DNA from 2 places in the Massilia suwonensis genome. Region 1 is predicted to be linked to the other one. Evidence: riboswitches for the same ligand, from Rfam matches in the RefSeq annotation. Region 1 holds a riboswitch; the other holds the start of a gene.
What was found. Region 1 has a riboswitch for thiamine pyrophosphate ahead of ACFPQ5_RS13875 (TonB-dependent siderophore receptor). Riboswitches for the same ligand answer to the same signal wherever they lie in the genome.

Region 1 (7,408 bases):
AGTAGAATTTGTCGAACAGGTTGTCGACGCGGGCGCGCAGGGTGACGCGCGTCGCGCCCATCTTCATGCCGTAGGCGGCGCCCAGTCCCACCACGTGATAGCCCGGCACGTCGACCGTGTTGGCCGGATCGAAGGTCTTCTTGCCGGCGTACTGCCATTGGCCGTTCAGCTTCAGGCCCGACACGTTCGCTACCGCATATTCTGCCCAGACGGTCGTCTTCAAGTCCGGCACATTGGTCACGCGCTTGCCGTCCAGCGTCGCGTCACCCGTGTCTTCCTGGCGCGCGCGCAGGGCCAGCAGCGAGGCGCCGTAGGCGAGGCCGCCGGTGGCGCGCTGGGCCGACAGTTCCAGGCCGCGGTGCTTGCGCTGGCCGTTGCGCACAAAGAGGTTGTTCGCATCGGTGTATTCCAGGCCAGAGGTGATCTGGAACACGGCGGCGCCGACCGACACGTCCTTGCCGGCGATACCCTTGACGCCGAATTCGATCTGCTTGGAGCGGTTCGGGCCCAGGTCTTCGTTCGGATTGTCGGTCTCGATCGGCGAGACGCCGCCCGATTCCAGGCCGTGCGCCAGCGTGCCGTAGACGTTCCAGTTCTTGGTGGGGCTGTAGACCAGCGAGACGTTCGGCAGCGCGAACGAGGCTTTGTCGCTGACCCACGGCTGATCGGACTCGGGCTGCTGGGTGCTGTCGATCTTCACGTAACGCAGGCCGGCGTGCACGGCGAGCTGGGGCGACAGGGTCACGATGTCCTGCACGTAGATGGCGCGTTCGCGGTCGCTGAATCGTTCGTAGGCCGGGCCGGTGCTTGGATTGCCCGGCGCCGGATCGGTGACCAGCGGCTGGTAGATGTTGCTGTAGCCGGCGTAGTCGTAGACGTAGTCGCCGTAGCTGTTGTGGCGCTCGGCGTAGCTGGTGCCCAGGGTGAGCAGGTGCCGCACGCCGCCCGTGCTCAGGCGGCCCTGGAGCTGGGCCTGCAGGCCGAACGGGGTCTTGCGCTCGCCCACGCTCTGGTAGTCGTAGACGTCGTAGTCGCCGTTCGAGCAGTAACCCGGATAGTAGCCGTCGCCCTCGTTGCTGCAGCCGTACGGGAAGGCGGTGTAGTCGTCGCGCTTGAACCAGTGCTTGTTGGCGCCGATCGTGGCGTTCCAGTCGGCGTTCAGGCGGTAGGCGAAGCGCAGGCCGAGGTTGGCGCTGTCGGTGTCGACCGGTTTGGTCCAGGGCTGGGCGTTGAGCAGGACTTTCGGCGACACGTTCGCCGGCAGGTCGGTGCCGCGGATCAGCTGGTAGCCGGGCGCGGTGATCTGCTCCTTGTGCTGGAAGTCCATGTCGAGTTCCAGTTTCGCATCAGGCGTGATCTGCCAGTCGAAGGCGCCGGATGCGAACTGGCGCTTGCCGTCGGCGCCGCGCACATACGAGCGCAGGCGGTCGGCGGCGGCGTTGATGCGATAGCCGAAGCGGGTGTCTTCGAAGCGGCCGCCGATGTCAAGCTCCCCGTGCAGGCTGCCGCGCTCGCGCGCTTCCACCGTCACCGAACGCAGCGGGGTATCCGTCGGGCGCTTGGTCACGAAGTTGATCACGCCGCCCGGTGCGGCCAGGCCCGCCTGCAGGCCGGCCACGCCTTTCAGCAGCTCGAAGCGTTCCTTGTTCTCGAGCGGGATTTGCGTGTCGCCGGCGATCGCGATGCCGTCCTTGCGGTAGCCCGAATTGTTGTTCAGCTTGAAGCCACGGATCGAGAACTGCTCGGCATAGCCGACCGCGTTGTAGGCGTCGCCGACCGAGGCGTCGTACTGCGCGGCGTCGCTGGCCGAGCGGATCGACAGGTCCTGCATCTGGCTGCGGCCGATGGCGACCACCGAGGCCGGGATGTCCAGCATCGGCAGCTCGGCGAAGCCGCCGATGCTGGCGCGGTCGCTGACCGTCCACTTGCTGCCGGTGACGAGGACGGAAGCGACCGGTTCGGCGGTTTGCGCCTGGACGGCGAAGGCTTGCGCGAGGGCGCAGGCGAGGAGGGAATGCTTGAAGACGGGTTTCATTGGTTTGCTCGCTTTCGCACGCCACGCGGAGATGGCGCACTGCTTTTTATAAAAGCCGGAGCCAACGTGGGGGAAGGGCAAACAAGGTGTGAACTGCTTGGCGCGCTTTCCTTCGCTGGCATTATCCAGATCAGGTACGAAGGGTATCTCTCACCCGGAACATGCAGTTCCAGGACCCCTAGCGAGGCGCGAGTGTAACACGGCCAGTGCCGACCGTGGTGCTTCTGTCAATGTAGGGTGGAGTCCTGACTCCACGCGGTACGGTCGATGCGCAGAGTTTCGGTATGCAAGCGCCCGACCGCGTGGAGTCGGGACTCCACCCTACGTGTGCTTGTCCGTTTAGACGTCCACCGTCTCCCGCAGCGGCGCCGCATGCTCGTGGTGCGAGCGCGCATGCAGCAGGTGGCGCTGCAGCGTGGCGCGCGTGCTGTCGCCGATGGCGCGCCAGTATTCGCGGCGCTGGGCGGCGCGCTTGCGGTGTTTCGAGGGCATGTCGGCCAGCGGCTTCAGGTAGAAGGGGAGTGCTACCTGCCAGGCGTCGCCCGCCAGCTCGACGCCGCCCAGCACGCGCCAGAAACCGTCGTAGGCGTTGGCGAAATGCTTGATCTCTTCCGGATCGTAGGCGATGTGCGAGGTGCACTTCACGGCCAGCACTTGCTCCATGCCGACCGCCTGCGCCAGGCCCTGCATCGCGGCGAAGCAGAAGAAGCTCGGCGAATTGTTGGGGAAGCAGGCTTCGAAGGCGTCGAAGGCCTCGCCCGAGTCGGTCCAGCGGCCCTGGTTACGGGCGACGAAGGGCACCAGCGGCGCCTGGACGCCGGCGATCGCGCCGTCGACCCACGAGTAGGACAGCCGGTGCAGCACCTTGCCGTCGGCGACCAGCGCGATCGTCAGGTCGCCCTCGGCATTCATGCGCGAGGCCATCTCGAGGCGGATCAGGAAGGCATGCTCGCCCACGCTGTGCTGCCACAGGACCAGGCCGCCGTCGGCATACACGGCCTTCTTGTAGGCCGCGTCGAAGGTGGTTTCCTCGAAGCGGTAGTGCGACAGCACGCACTGCACGCGCTGGCGGGCGCTCAGGCCTTGCACCAGGTAGCCGCGGTGGCTCAGGTGGTGGAAGGGATCGTCGTTGGGCGGCGCCATCACATGATTGCGGTAGACGTCGAGCTGGCATAGCGCCGCATGGTCGCGGTAAAACCGCAGGACGCGGGCGCTGCGCAGCACCGACAGCAGCCAGGACGAGACGGACAGCTCCTTGCGGCGGGCCAGCCAGTAGCGGGTGAGGTGCGCGAAGATCATCGGACACTCCGTGGAAGACGGCGGGTTGCGGACGACTTCATGTTGTCCTACCCGGTTCGTCTCGGCGGTGCGATTGCTCAAGGGAAATAGATTCTCTGAGGCAATATTTTGGGCGCACTCATCCTCACCGCCCGTACGCATGGTCAGCATCGTGGTTCTCCTTCAATTCGTCTTTTCTTGCCGGCAACCGACATTCTCTATTGCAAGATTAGCACGATCGGCGCGCTGCATGACCGGATTCCGTTTCATACTCGGCTTTTCACCCAGAGGAGGGCGCCATGGCTTACGAACTATTGTATTGGCCGAGCATCCAGGGACGGGGCGAATTCGTCCGCCTGGCGCTGGAGGAAGCGGGAGAGGATTACGAGGACGTCGCACGTGGACCGGGCGGCGTCGATGCCTTGATGGCGACATTGAAGGAGGGGCCGACGCCCAGTTTCGCGCCGCCTTTCCTGCGCGCCGAGGGCATGACGATCGGGCAGACGGCGGCGATCCTGATGTATCTCGGCGAACGCCACGGCCTGGCGCCGCAGGATACGGCCGGGCGCCTCTGGGTCCACCAGCTCCAGCTGACGATCGCCGACCTGGTAGCCGAGGCGCACGACACCCACCACCCGGTGGGCAGCGGACTGTATTACGAAGACCAGAAAGCCGAAGCGCTGCGCCGCGCGCAGGATTTCACGGCGGCGCGCGTTCCGAAGTTTTTCGCGTATTTCAGCGGGGTGCTGGGAGAGAAGGATTACCTGCTGGGTGCGAACGTGACCTATGCCGACCTGTCGCTGTTCCAGCTGCTCGAAGGGCTGGATTACGCCTTCCCGAAAGCGACGGCGCGGGCGCTGGCGCAGCATCCGAACCTGGCGGCCTTGCGCGGGCGTGTCGCGGCGCGTCCGCGCATTGCCGCCTATTTGCAGTCGCCGCGCCGGATTCCCTTCAACGAAGAGGGCATCTTCCGGCGCTATCCGGAACTGGATTCTTAGTCCCAGCCTGGGGCGAAATCCGGGCTGACCAGGCGCTCGTTGCGGTCGAGGGCGTCGATGGCGGCCAGGTCGTCCGGGCTTAACACGAGGCTGTTTGACGCCAGGTTGCCGGCCAGGTTCTCGCGCCGCGTCGACGACGGGATCACGGTGTAGCCGCGCGCCAGCAGCCAGGCCAGCGTGACCTGGGCCGGCGTCGCCTGCAGGCGCGACGCGATCGCCTGGATGACGGCGTCGTCCAGCACCTTGCCGTAGGCGAGCGGCATGTAGGCCGTCAGCTTGACCCCGTGTTCACGGGCGAAGGCAGCCACCTTGCGATTCTGCAGGTAGGGGTGGAGTTCGACCTGGTTGGTGGCGATGTTGGCCGCGCCGACCGCATCGATCGCCTGCCGCATCAGCGGGATCGTGAAGTTCGAGACGCCGATCGCGCGCGTCAGGCCGAGTTCGCGCGCTTCCAGCAGGGCGGTCATCGATTCGGCCACCGGCACTGCGCCGTTCGGCGACGGCCAGTGGATCAGGGTCAGGTCGAGCTGGTCGAGGCGCAGCTTGCGCAGGCTCTCCTTCAGGCTGGGGAGCAGGGCCTCGCCGGCCAGGTGCTCGGTCCAGATCTTGGTGGTGACGAAGACCTCGTCGCGCGGCACGCCGCTGGCGGCCAGCGCCGCGCCGACTTCTGCTTCGTTGCCGTAGATCTGGGCGGTGTCGATGTGGCGGTAGCCGAGGTCCAGCGCGTTGGCGACGCTGTCGATGGCGGTCTGGCCTTGCAGGCGGAAGGTGCCGGCGCCGATGGTGGGCATGTTGATCATGTGGATTCCTTATAAACGATTAGACGAGTTCTGCTTGTTCGACGACGGCCGGCTGGCGGCGTGCTTCGCGGCGGTCGAGCCGGCCGGCAAGGGTGGTCAAGGCCAGCGCGCCGACCACGACCAGGGCGCCGATCGGCGGCGTCGCCATCAGGCCCAGGTGTTTGAAGATCAGCCCGCCGCCCCAGGCGCCCAGCGCGATGCCGAGGTTGAAGGCCGCGATGTTCAGGCCCGAAGCCATGTCGACCGCCTGCGGCACGTCACGCTCGGCACGCTGGACGACGTAGAGCTGCAGGGCCGGCACGTTGCCGAAGGCGACCGCGCCCCAGGCCAGCACCGTGGCCACGACCAGCACCGGATGCGGCGCGGTGAAAGTCAGCACGGCGAGCACCGCCGCCAGCAGCACGAACACGGTCTGCAGCGCGCGCACCGGCCCTTTTTTGTCCGCCAGGCGGCCGCCCCAGATATTCCCGGCCGCCGTCGAGACGCCGTAGACCAGCATCAGCAGGCCGACGCTGCCAGGCGCGAAGCCGGCCACGTCCTGCAGGATCGGGGCGAGATAGGTAAAGGCGACGAAGGAGCCTCCGTAGCCGAGCGTGGTGATCGCATACACCAGCAGCAGGCGCGGCTGCTTCAGCACGGCGAACTGCTGGCCCAGGCTGGCCGGCTTGCCGCTGGCGATGCTGTTCGGTACCAGCAAGGCGCTGCCGATCACTGCGACCACGCCGAAGCCGGCGACGGTGAGGAAGGTCGACTGCCAGCCGAACTGCTGGCCGATCCAGGTGCCGAGCGGCACGCCGGTCACCAGGGCCACGGTCAGGCCGGTGAACATCAGGGCAATGGCGCTGGCCGCCTTTTCCTTCGGCACCAGGCTGGTGGCAATGGTCGAGCCGATCGAGAAGAAGACGCCGTGGGCCAGGCCGGTCAGCACGCGTGCGGCCATCAAGGCGCCATAGCTGGGGGCGATCGAGGCGACCAGGTTGCCGGCCGTGAACAGCAGCATCAGGCCGATCAGCAATTTCTTGCGCGGCACCCGGGCGGTGAGGGCGGTCAGTAGCGGCGCACCGATGGCGACGCCGAGCGCATACACGCTCACCAGCAAGCCGGCGGACGGGACGGACACGCCGAGGCTGGCGGCGACGTCGGGAATCAGGCCGACGATGACGAATTCGGTGGTGCCGATGGCAAAGGCGCTCAGGGTGAGCGCCCACAGGGCAAGAGGCATGATTTCTCCAGGAACAGTGTGAACAAGGGAGGCAGTGTGCGCCAGCCCAGCCTGCGGAAAAATCCCCTGCGCTACAATAGACTTTTGACTTGGAGTCACGAATGATCGATGTCGAGGCCTTGATTACCTTCTCCGCCGTCATGGATCTGGGCTCGTTTTCCGCCGCCGCCGCGCGCCTCGGCCAGACGCCCTCGGGCGTCTCGCGCACCATCGCGCGCCTGGAAAAGCACCTGGGCCTGACCCTGCTGCACCGGACCACCCGCCGCCTGCAATTGACGGACGAAGGCAGCTGGTTCCTGGAACGGACGCGCTCCTTGCTGGCCGATATGGCCAACACCGAGGCCGAAGCGGCCGCGCGGCGCTCGCAACCCTCGGGCCTGGTGCGCGTCAACGCCGCGACGCCCACGCTCGACCACCTGCTGGCCCCGCTGGTGCCGGCCTTTCTCGACGCCTACCCGCTGGTGCAGCTGGAACTGACGAGCGGCGAAACCGTGGTCGACCTGATCGAGGAACGCGCCGACCTGGCGATTCGCATCGGCAATTTGCCGGACTCGACCCTGAACGCGCGCCTGCTCGGCCGCAGCCGGGTGCGCGTGCTGGCAGCGCCGGAATACCTGGAACGCCATGGCACGCCGGCCAGCGTGGCGGAGCTGGCGCGCCACCGCCTGCTCGGCTTTTCGCAGCCGGGTTCGCTGAACACCTGGCCGCTGGCCCACGACGGCGCCGAGGGCTACACGATCACCCCGAGCGTGACCGCCTCGAGCGGCGAGACGGTGCGCCACCTGGCGCTGGCCGGCGCCGGCATCGTCTCGCTGTCGGATTTCATGACGCGTGCCGACCAGACGGCCGGGACGCTGCTGCCGCTGCTGCCGGAGGCCGCGCTGCCCTGGGACCAGCCGGTCTGGGCCGTGTTCTACAAGCAGGGCGGGCTGGCACCGCGGGTGGCCGCGCTGGTGGACTTTTTAGCCCGCGAGCTGGGGCCGATACTGGAAGCGCGCCGCGGCTGAGCATGGCGCAGCGCAGCACCGATTCTCATTGCGTGAACTTCCGGCACGCGCTACGCTCTTACCGTAGT
Region 2 (7,408 bases), on a different contig from region 1:
GCGGGTGACCGATTCGTAGCCGCGGATTTCCTGAACTTTCAGGATCTTGATGCCGTATTCCTCGTTGCCGAGTTTGAAGGCGAGCGCTTCGAGCACGCCATCGTTCATCAATGTGTTGTCCATGGTAGTGATGAGGTCAGAGAATAGAATACGGGGATTCTATAGTTTTTCCGCATGGCAATAAATAGGGGAAAGCGCTTAAAGTCTGATCTGTCTCGCCCCTGCAACGAGATTTACCGGCGCGCCGAGGTGTGGAACAACGCCGCGAAGCGCCACGCGGCCGTTTCCGGAGCCGCGTCGCCATACACGCTAGTGATCGCCGCCACCATGTCCGCCCCGCGCGCCACCAGCGGTGCGGCGTTCTCGGGCGTCATGCCGCCGATGACGACCAGCGGCAACCGCAGTTCGGCGCGTGCCGTGTCCAGGATCGACGGCGCCGTAACAAAATCGTATTTTTTTACGGGAGACGGATAAAAACCGCCGAAGGCGGCGTAGCTGGCGCCGGCTTCCTGGGCCGCGTGCGCCAGCGCCAGTTGGCCGTAGCAGGAAGCGCCGACGATCTTCCCGGGCCCCAGCAGGCGCCGCGCCAGTGCCGGCGCGTCGTCCGTCCCGCCCAGGTGCACGCCATCGGCGTCGATGCGCATGCACAGGTCGAGGTGATCGTTAATGATCAGCCGCCGGCCGTAGCGGCGGCACAGCGCCAGCAAGGCCGTGGCCTGTTCCAGCCGCCGCGCATCGCCGGCGTCCTTGTGCCGGTATTGAACCAGCACGGCGCCGCCGCGCAGGCCGGATTCGGTGGCGGCCAGCAGCCGGTCGGTGTCGTCCCAGTTCGGGGTAACAAGATACAAGCCGCGCATGCGGGCTCCTCAAGGTGTGGGTTGTAAGAAGCGGCGCGGGATGCGCTGCCCGGGTGCGATCGCGAAGGACTGCGCCAGCGCCGCGTGACAATAGGCCTGGGCCGCGCCGAGGGCGTCGAACATGCCCTCCCCCAGCGCCAGGCGGCCCGCCAGCGCCGCCGCCAGCGTGCAGCCGCTGCCGTGGTAGTCGCCGGGCAGGCGCGGCCAGCGCCAGCGCCGTGCCAGCTCGCCGCCGCGATACCAGCGGTTGACGACGAACTGGCCGTCGCCATGGCCGCCCGTGATCAAGAGGTGGGGACAGGGAAGGCTGCCAAGGTGGCATGCCTCCGGCTCGTTCGGCAGCACGATCGTCGCCAGCGCCGGCAGCCCGGCCAGGCTCTCGACCGGGTCATCGGCACCGAGCGCGTCGCCGCCCCCGCTCGCCAGCACCGGGTCGAGCACGACCGGCAGATCTGGATCGATGGCGCGCAGGCGGCGCAGCAGGCCGGCGATCGCCTGCGCGTTCTCGCGATTGCCCGGAATGCCGATCTTGACGGCGCCGATGCGGCAGCGGGCCAGCAAGGCCTCGGCCTGCCGCAGCACCAGCCCGGCGTCCACCGGATGCACGGCGTGCACGCGGTTGTTGTCCTGCACCGTGAGCGCGGTCGCCACGGGCAGCGCATGCGCGCCCTGGGCGGCGATCGCCAGCACGTCGGCCGCGAGGCCCGCGCCGCCGCCCGGGTCGAGGCCGGCGAAGACCAGTACCGAGGGAACCGTCACGCGATGCGTCCTTCGACCGGCGAGGACGGCGCGGCCGCGAAGCGCCTGGGCATGCGCCCGGCCAGGTAAGCTTCACGGCCGGCCTGCACCGCCAGCTTCATCGCCCGCGCCATGCGCACCGGCTCGCGCGCGTGAGCGATCGCGGAATTCATCAGCACGCCGTCGCAGCCGAGCTCCATGGCGATGGCCGCATCCGATGCCGTGCCGACGCCGGCATCGACCAGCACCGGCACCCTGGCCTGCTCGATGATCAGACTCAGGTTCCACGGATTGAGGATGCCCATGCCGGAGCCGATCAGGGACGCGAGCGGCATCACGGCCACGCAGCCGATGTCCTGCAGGATGCGCGCCTGCACCGGGTCGTCGCTGCAGTAGACCATCACGTCGAAGCCGTCGCGCACCAGGACTTCCGCCGCCTTCAGTGTCTCCGGCATGTGCGGGAACAGCGTCGTCTCGTCGCCCAGCACTTCGAGCTTCACCAGCTTGTGCCCGTCGAGCAGCTCGCGCGCCATTTGCAGCGTGTAGACGGCATCCTGCGCGTTGTAGCAGCCAGCCGTATTCGGCAGGATCGTGAAATCCTTTGGCGGCAGCACGTCGAGCAGGCTGGGCGCATGCGGGTCCTGGCCGATGTTCACGCGCCGGATCGCCACCGTCACGATCTCGGCCTCGGCCGCCAGCGTAGCTTCCCGGGTTTCATCGAGGCTGCGGTACTTGCCGCTGCCGACCAGCAGGCGCGAGCGATATTGTTTGCCTGCGATAGTAAGTGGGTTGTCGTTCATGTTGTCCTTTCAGCCGCCGCCGATGGCGCGCACGATGTCCACGCGGTCGCGCTGCGCCAGCAGCCGTCCGCTCCATTCCTGGCGCCGCACCACTTCGCGGTTGACGGCCAGCGCCATGGCCTGCCCTTCGATGCCGAGCGCGCGCACCAGGTCGCCCAGGGTCTGGCCCGCCGGCAGGCGATAGGCCGCGCCATTGAGTTCAATGTCGAGCATGTTCATACCTCGCGGTACAGCTTGGCGCCGCCGCGCACGAACTCGATCGCCTTTTCGCGCATGCCCTGGTCCGCATAGGCGCGCACTTCCTGGGTGATCTTCATCGAGCAGAAATGCGGCCCGCACATCGAGCAGAAGTGCGCGACCTTGGCCGATTCCTTCGGCAGCGTGGCGTCGTGGAAGGCGCGCGCCCTGTCCGGGTCGAGGCCGAGGTTGAACTGGTCTTCCCAGCGGAATTCGAAGCGCGCCTTGGACAGGGCGTTGTCGCGGATCTGGGCACCCGGGTGGCCCTTGGCCAGGTCGGCCGCGTGGGCCGCGATCTTGTAGGTGATGATCCCTTCCTTGACGTCGGCCTTGTCGGGCAAACCAAGGTGCTCCTTCGGCGTCACGTAGCACAGCATGGCGGTGCCGAACCAGCCGATGTGGGCGGCGCCGATGCCGGAGGTGATGTGGTCGTAGCCCGGCGCGATGTCGGTGGTCAAAGGGCCGAGCGTGTAGAACGGCGCTTCCATGCAGCCATCGAGCTGCAGGCGCATGTTCTCGCGGATCAGGTGCAGCGGAACGTGGCCCGGCCCTTCGATCATGGTCTGCACCTCGTGCTTCCACGCAATCTGCGTCAGTTCGCCGAGGGTCGCGAGTTCGGCCAGCTGGGCTTCGTCGTTGGCGTCGTAGATCGAGCCGGGGCGCAGGCCGTCGCCCAGGCTGAAGGCGACGTCGTAAGCCTTCATGATGGCGCAGATGTCCTCGAAGTGCGTGTAGAGGAAGGATTCCCGGTGATGCGCCAGGCACCATTTCGCCATGATCGAACCGCCGCGCGAGACAATGCCGGTCAGGCGTTTGGCCGTCATCGGCACGTAGGCCAGGCGCACGCCGGCGTGGATCGTAAAATAGTCGACGCCCTGCTCGGCCTGTTCGATCAGGGTGTCGCGGTAGATCTCCCAGGTGAGGTCCTCGGCCTTGCCGTTCACCTTTTCCAGCGCCTGGTAGAGGGGAACCGTACCGATCGGCACCGGGCTGTTACGCACGATCCATTCGCGCGTTTCGTGGATGTGCTTGCCGGTGGAGAGGTCCATCACGTTGTCGGCGCCCCAGCGGATCGCCCAGGTCATCTTTTCCACTTCCTCGCCGATCGAGGACGTGACGGCCGAGTTGCCGATGTTGGCGTTGATCTTGACGAGGAAGTTGCGGCCGATGATCATCGGCTCGCTTTCCGGATGGTTGATGTTGGCCGGGATGATGGCGCGCCCGCGTGCGACTTCCTCGCGCACGAATTCCGGCGTGATTTCAGGCGGGATGGCGGCGCCGAAGGACTGGCCCGGATGCTGGCGGCCGAGCAGTTCGGCCATGCGCCGGCCCTGCGGCCCTCCCGCTTCCAGCTGCGCCAGGTATTCCTTGCGGCGCAGGTTTTCGCGCAGGGCCACGAATTCCATCTCGGGCGTGACGATGCCGCGCCGCGCATAGTGCATTTGCGTGACGTTGGCGCCCTCCTTCGCGCGGCGCGGTTTCCTTTGCAGCCCGAAGCGCAGCGCGTCCAGGCTGGCATCCTGCAGGCGCTCGGCGCCAAAGGCGGAGCTGGGGCCGGGCAGCTCCTCGGTATCGCCGCGCTCGTCGATCCAGTCGCGGCGCATGGCCGGCAGGCCGCGCCGGATGTCGATCTGCGCGGCCGGGTCGGTATAAGGGCCGGAAGTGTCGTAGACGAAGACCGGCGGATTGACTTCGCCGCCGAAGCTGTCGGGCGTCGGGCTTTGCGCGATCGAACGCATCGGCACCCGGATGTCGGGGCGGCTGCCTTCGATGTAGACCTTGGTCGAATTCGGGAAGGATGCGATGGCGGCCGTGTCCACCGTGGCGGTGGCGGCGTCAAACTCTAGTCGTGCATTCATGTGGCTCCTTTGGGCAGGAGCCAGCAAAGGAGGCCGAAGATGCAGGCGTGCGTGCGCACGACCGTGTCTCGGAAGCTTCCCTTCGCTGGCATTATCCAGATCAGGTTCAGAGGGTATTTCTCACCCGCGCACCGTCAGTGCGCAGGACCCCTAGCGTGTGCTGCCGTGTAGCAGCGAGCGGATTATAGCTGCTTCGGTAGCATTGACAAGCAAATAATCTCTGTACATGGGGTCGAATCCGCGTGGGCTCGGAGAGCCCACCCTACGGGTACCGTTATTGGCAAGTTCATACGAAACCCCATTAGTTGGCTCCTTCCGTAGGGTGGGCACTCTGTGCCCAAGCGGATTCGAGACACCGATAACGGAACACGCAACAGCGCCACGGCCGCCGAAAATTCGCATCCCCGGCAAGACCGCTTCCCCTCCCTCCTCCTCTATAATGGCTCTTTTCGCACATTCAAACGCCATCACATCATGGAATTAGCCAAGTCTTTCGAGCCCGCCGACATCGAGCAATACTGGCGCGCCGAGTGGGAACAGCGCGGTTACTTCACCGCCACCCTCGACGCCGACAAACCATCGTTCAGCATCCAGCTGCCGCCGCCGAACGTGACGGGCACGCTGCACATGGGCCATGCCTTCAACCAGACCGTGATGGATGGCCTGACGCGCTACTACCGCATGCGCGGCTATAACACCGCCTGGATTCCGGGCACCGACCACGCCGGCATCGCGACCCAGATCGTGGTCGAGCGCCAGCTCGACGCCCAGAAGATCTCGCGCCACGACCTCGGCCGCGACGCCTTCATCGAGAAGGTCTGGGAGTGGAAGGAAAAGTCGGGCAACACCATCACCGGCCAGATGCGCCGCCTGGGCGCCTCGCCCGACTGGCAGCGCGAGTACTTCACGATGGACGAGACGCGCTCGAAGGTCGTGTCCGAAGTCTTCGTGCGCCTGTACGAGCAGGGCCTGATCTACCGCGGCAAGCGCCTGGTCAACTGGGACCCGGTGCTGGGCACCGCCGTCTCCGACCTGGAAGTCGATTCGGTCGAGGAAGACGGTTCGATGTGGTACATCCGCTATCCGCTGGCGGACGGCTCCGGCTCGCTGACGGTGGCGACTACCCGTCCTGAAACCATGCTGGGCGACGTGGCCGTGGCGGTCGATCCGACCGACGAGCGCTATACGCACCTGCACGGCAAGATGTTGAAATTGCCGCTGACCGGCCGCGAGATCCCGGTCATCGCCGACTCCTACGTCGACAAGGAGTTCGGCACCGGCTGCGTGAAGATCACGCCGGCGCACGACTTCAACGACTACGCCGTCGGCCAGCGCGCGGGCCTCGCGCCGATCACGATCATGACGCTCGACGCCAAGATCAACGAGAACGCACCAAGCCAGTACCAGGGCATGGACCGCTTCGCCGCGCGCAAGCAGATCGTGGCCGACCTGGAAGCGCAAGGTTTCCTCGAGCAGATCAAGCCCCATAAACTGATGGTCCCGCGCGGCGACCGTACCGGCGTCGTCATCGAGCCGATGCTGACCGACCAGTGGTTCGTCGCCATGACCAAGCCGGCGCCGGAAGGCACCTTCAATCCGGGCAAATCGATCACCGAAGTGGCCCTGGAAAAGGTCGCCAGCGGCGAGATCAAGTTCGTGCCCGAGAACTGGAGCACGACCTACAACCAGTGGCTGGGTAACATCCAGGACTGGTGCATCTCGCGCCAGCTGTGGTGGGGCCACCGCATCCCGGCCTGGTTCGACGAAGCCGGGAACATCATCGTCGCCCGCGACGAGGAAGAAGCCAAGGCCAAGGCTGCCGCACAAGGCATCACGGGCGCACTGCGCCGCGACGAAGACGTGCTGGACACCTGGTTCTCGTCGGCCCTCGTCCCCTTCTCGACCATGGGCTGGCCGGAAGAGACGCCGGACATGAAGATGTTCCTGCCGTCGTCCGTGCTGGTGACCGGCTTCGACATCATCTTCTTCTGGGTCGCGCGCATGGTCATGATGACCGCGCACTTCACCAACAAGGTGCCGTTCGAGACCGTGTACGTGCACGGCCTGGTGCGCGATTCGCAGGGCCAGAAGATGTCGAAGTCGAAGGGCAATACGCTCGACCCGATCGACCTGATCGACGGCATCGACGTCGAGTCGCTGGTGGCCAAGCGTACCGCGGGCCTGATGGACCCGCGCGCGGCCGAGAAGATCGCGAAAGCCACGCGTAAAGAGTTCCCGAACGGGATCCCGGCCTTCGGCACCGACGCCGTCCGCTTCACCATGGCCAGCTACGCCTCCCTGGGCCGCAACATCAACTTCGACCTGGGCCGCGCCGAGGGCTACCGCAACTTCTGCAACAAGCTGTGGAACGCGACCCGCTTCGTGATGATGAACACGGAAGGCAAGGACTGCGGCCAGCCGGACGAAGCGGACCTGTCGCCGGCCGACCGCTGGATCATCTCGCTGATGAACCGCGTCGAGCTGGAAGTGGCGAAGGGCTTTGCCGACTACCGCTTCGACAATATCGCCAGCGCCATCTATAAATTCGTCTGGGACGAGTACTGCGACTGGTACCTGGAAGTGGCCAAGGTCTCGGTCCAGCAGGGCACCGAGGCGCAGCAGCGCGCCACCCGCCACACGCTTCTGCGCGTGCTGGAAGTGATCCTGCGCCTGGCGCATCCGGTGATTCCGTTCGTGACCGAAGCGCTGTGGCAGGCGATCGCGCCGCTGGCCGGCAAGACCGGCGATTCGATCATGCTGCAGCCCTACCCGGTCGCCAACGAAGCCCTGATCAACGAAGGTGCCGAAGCCTGGATGGCGCAGCTGAAGGATCTCACCAACGCCACCCGTAACCTGCGCGGCGAGATGAAACTGTCGCCGTCGGTGCGCGTGCCGCTGATCGTCGAGCCGGGCAGCG

Region 2: linked by a shared signal. The riboswitch ahead of thiC (phosphomethylpyrimidine synthase ThiC) and the one ahead of ACFPQ5_RS13875 (TonB-dependent siderophore receptor) in region 1 are both predicted to bind thiamine pyrophosphate.

The regions. Positions count from the first base shown of each region.
Region 1 covers NZ_JBHSMR010000013.1:1,296,354-1,303,761, reverse strand. Annotated here, with positions in the region: gene ACFPQ5_RS13875 (TonB-dependent siderophore receptor) at 1-2,035, opposite strand, end outside; TPP riboswitch at 2,126-2,225, opposite strand; gene ACFPQ5_RS13870 (DUF535 family protein) at 2,375-3,334, opposite strand; gene ACFPQ5_RS13865 (glutathione S-transferase) at 3,613-4,311, shown strand; gene dkgB (2,5-didehydrogluconate reductase DkgB) at 4,308-5,111, opposite strand; gene ACFPQ5_RS13855 (MFS transporter) at 5,131-6,333, opposite strand; gene ACFPQ5_RS13850 (LysR family transcriptional regulator) at 6,435-7,340, shown strand.
Region 2 covers NZ_JBHSMR010000012.1:44,112-51,519, forward strand. Annotated here, with positions in the region: gene ACFPQ5_RS07380 (chemotaxis protein CheW) at 1-123, opposite strand, end outside; gene thiE (thiamine phosphate synthase) at 234-857, opposite strand; gene thiD (bifunctional hydroxymethylpyrimidine kinase/phosphomethylpyrimidine kinase) at 867-1,616, opposite strand; gene ACFPQ5_RS07395 (thiazole synthase) at 1,613-2,395, opposite strand; gene thiS (sulfur carrier protein ThiS) at 2,405-2,608, opposite strand; gene thiC (phosphomethylpyrimidine synthase ThiC) at 2,611-4,491, opposite strand; TPP riboswitch at 4,552-4,653, opposite strand; gene ACFPQ5_RS07410 (valine--tRNA ligase) at 4,966-7,408, shown strand, end outside.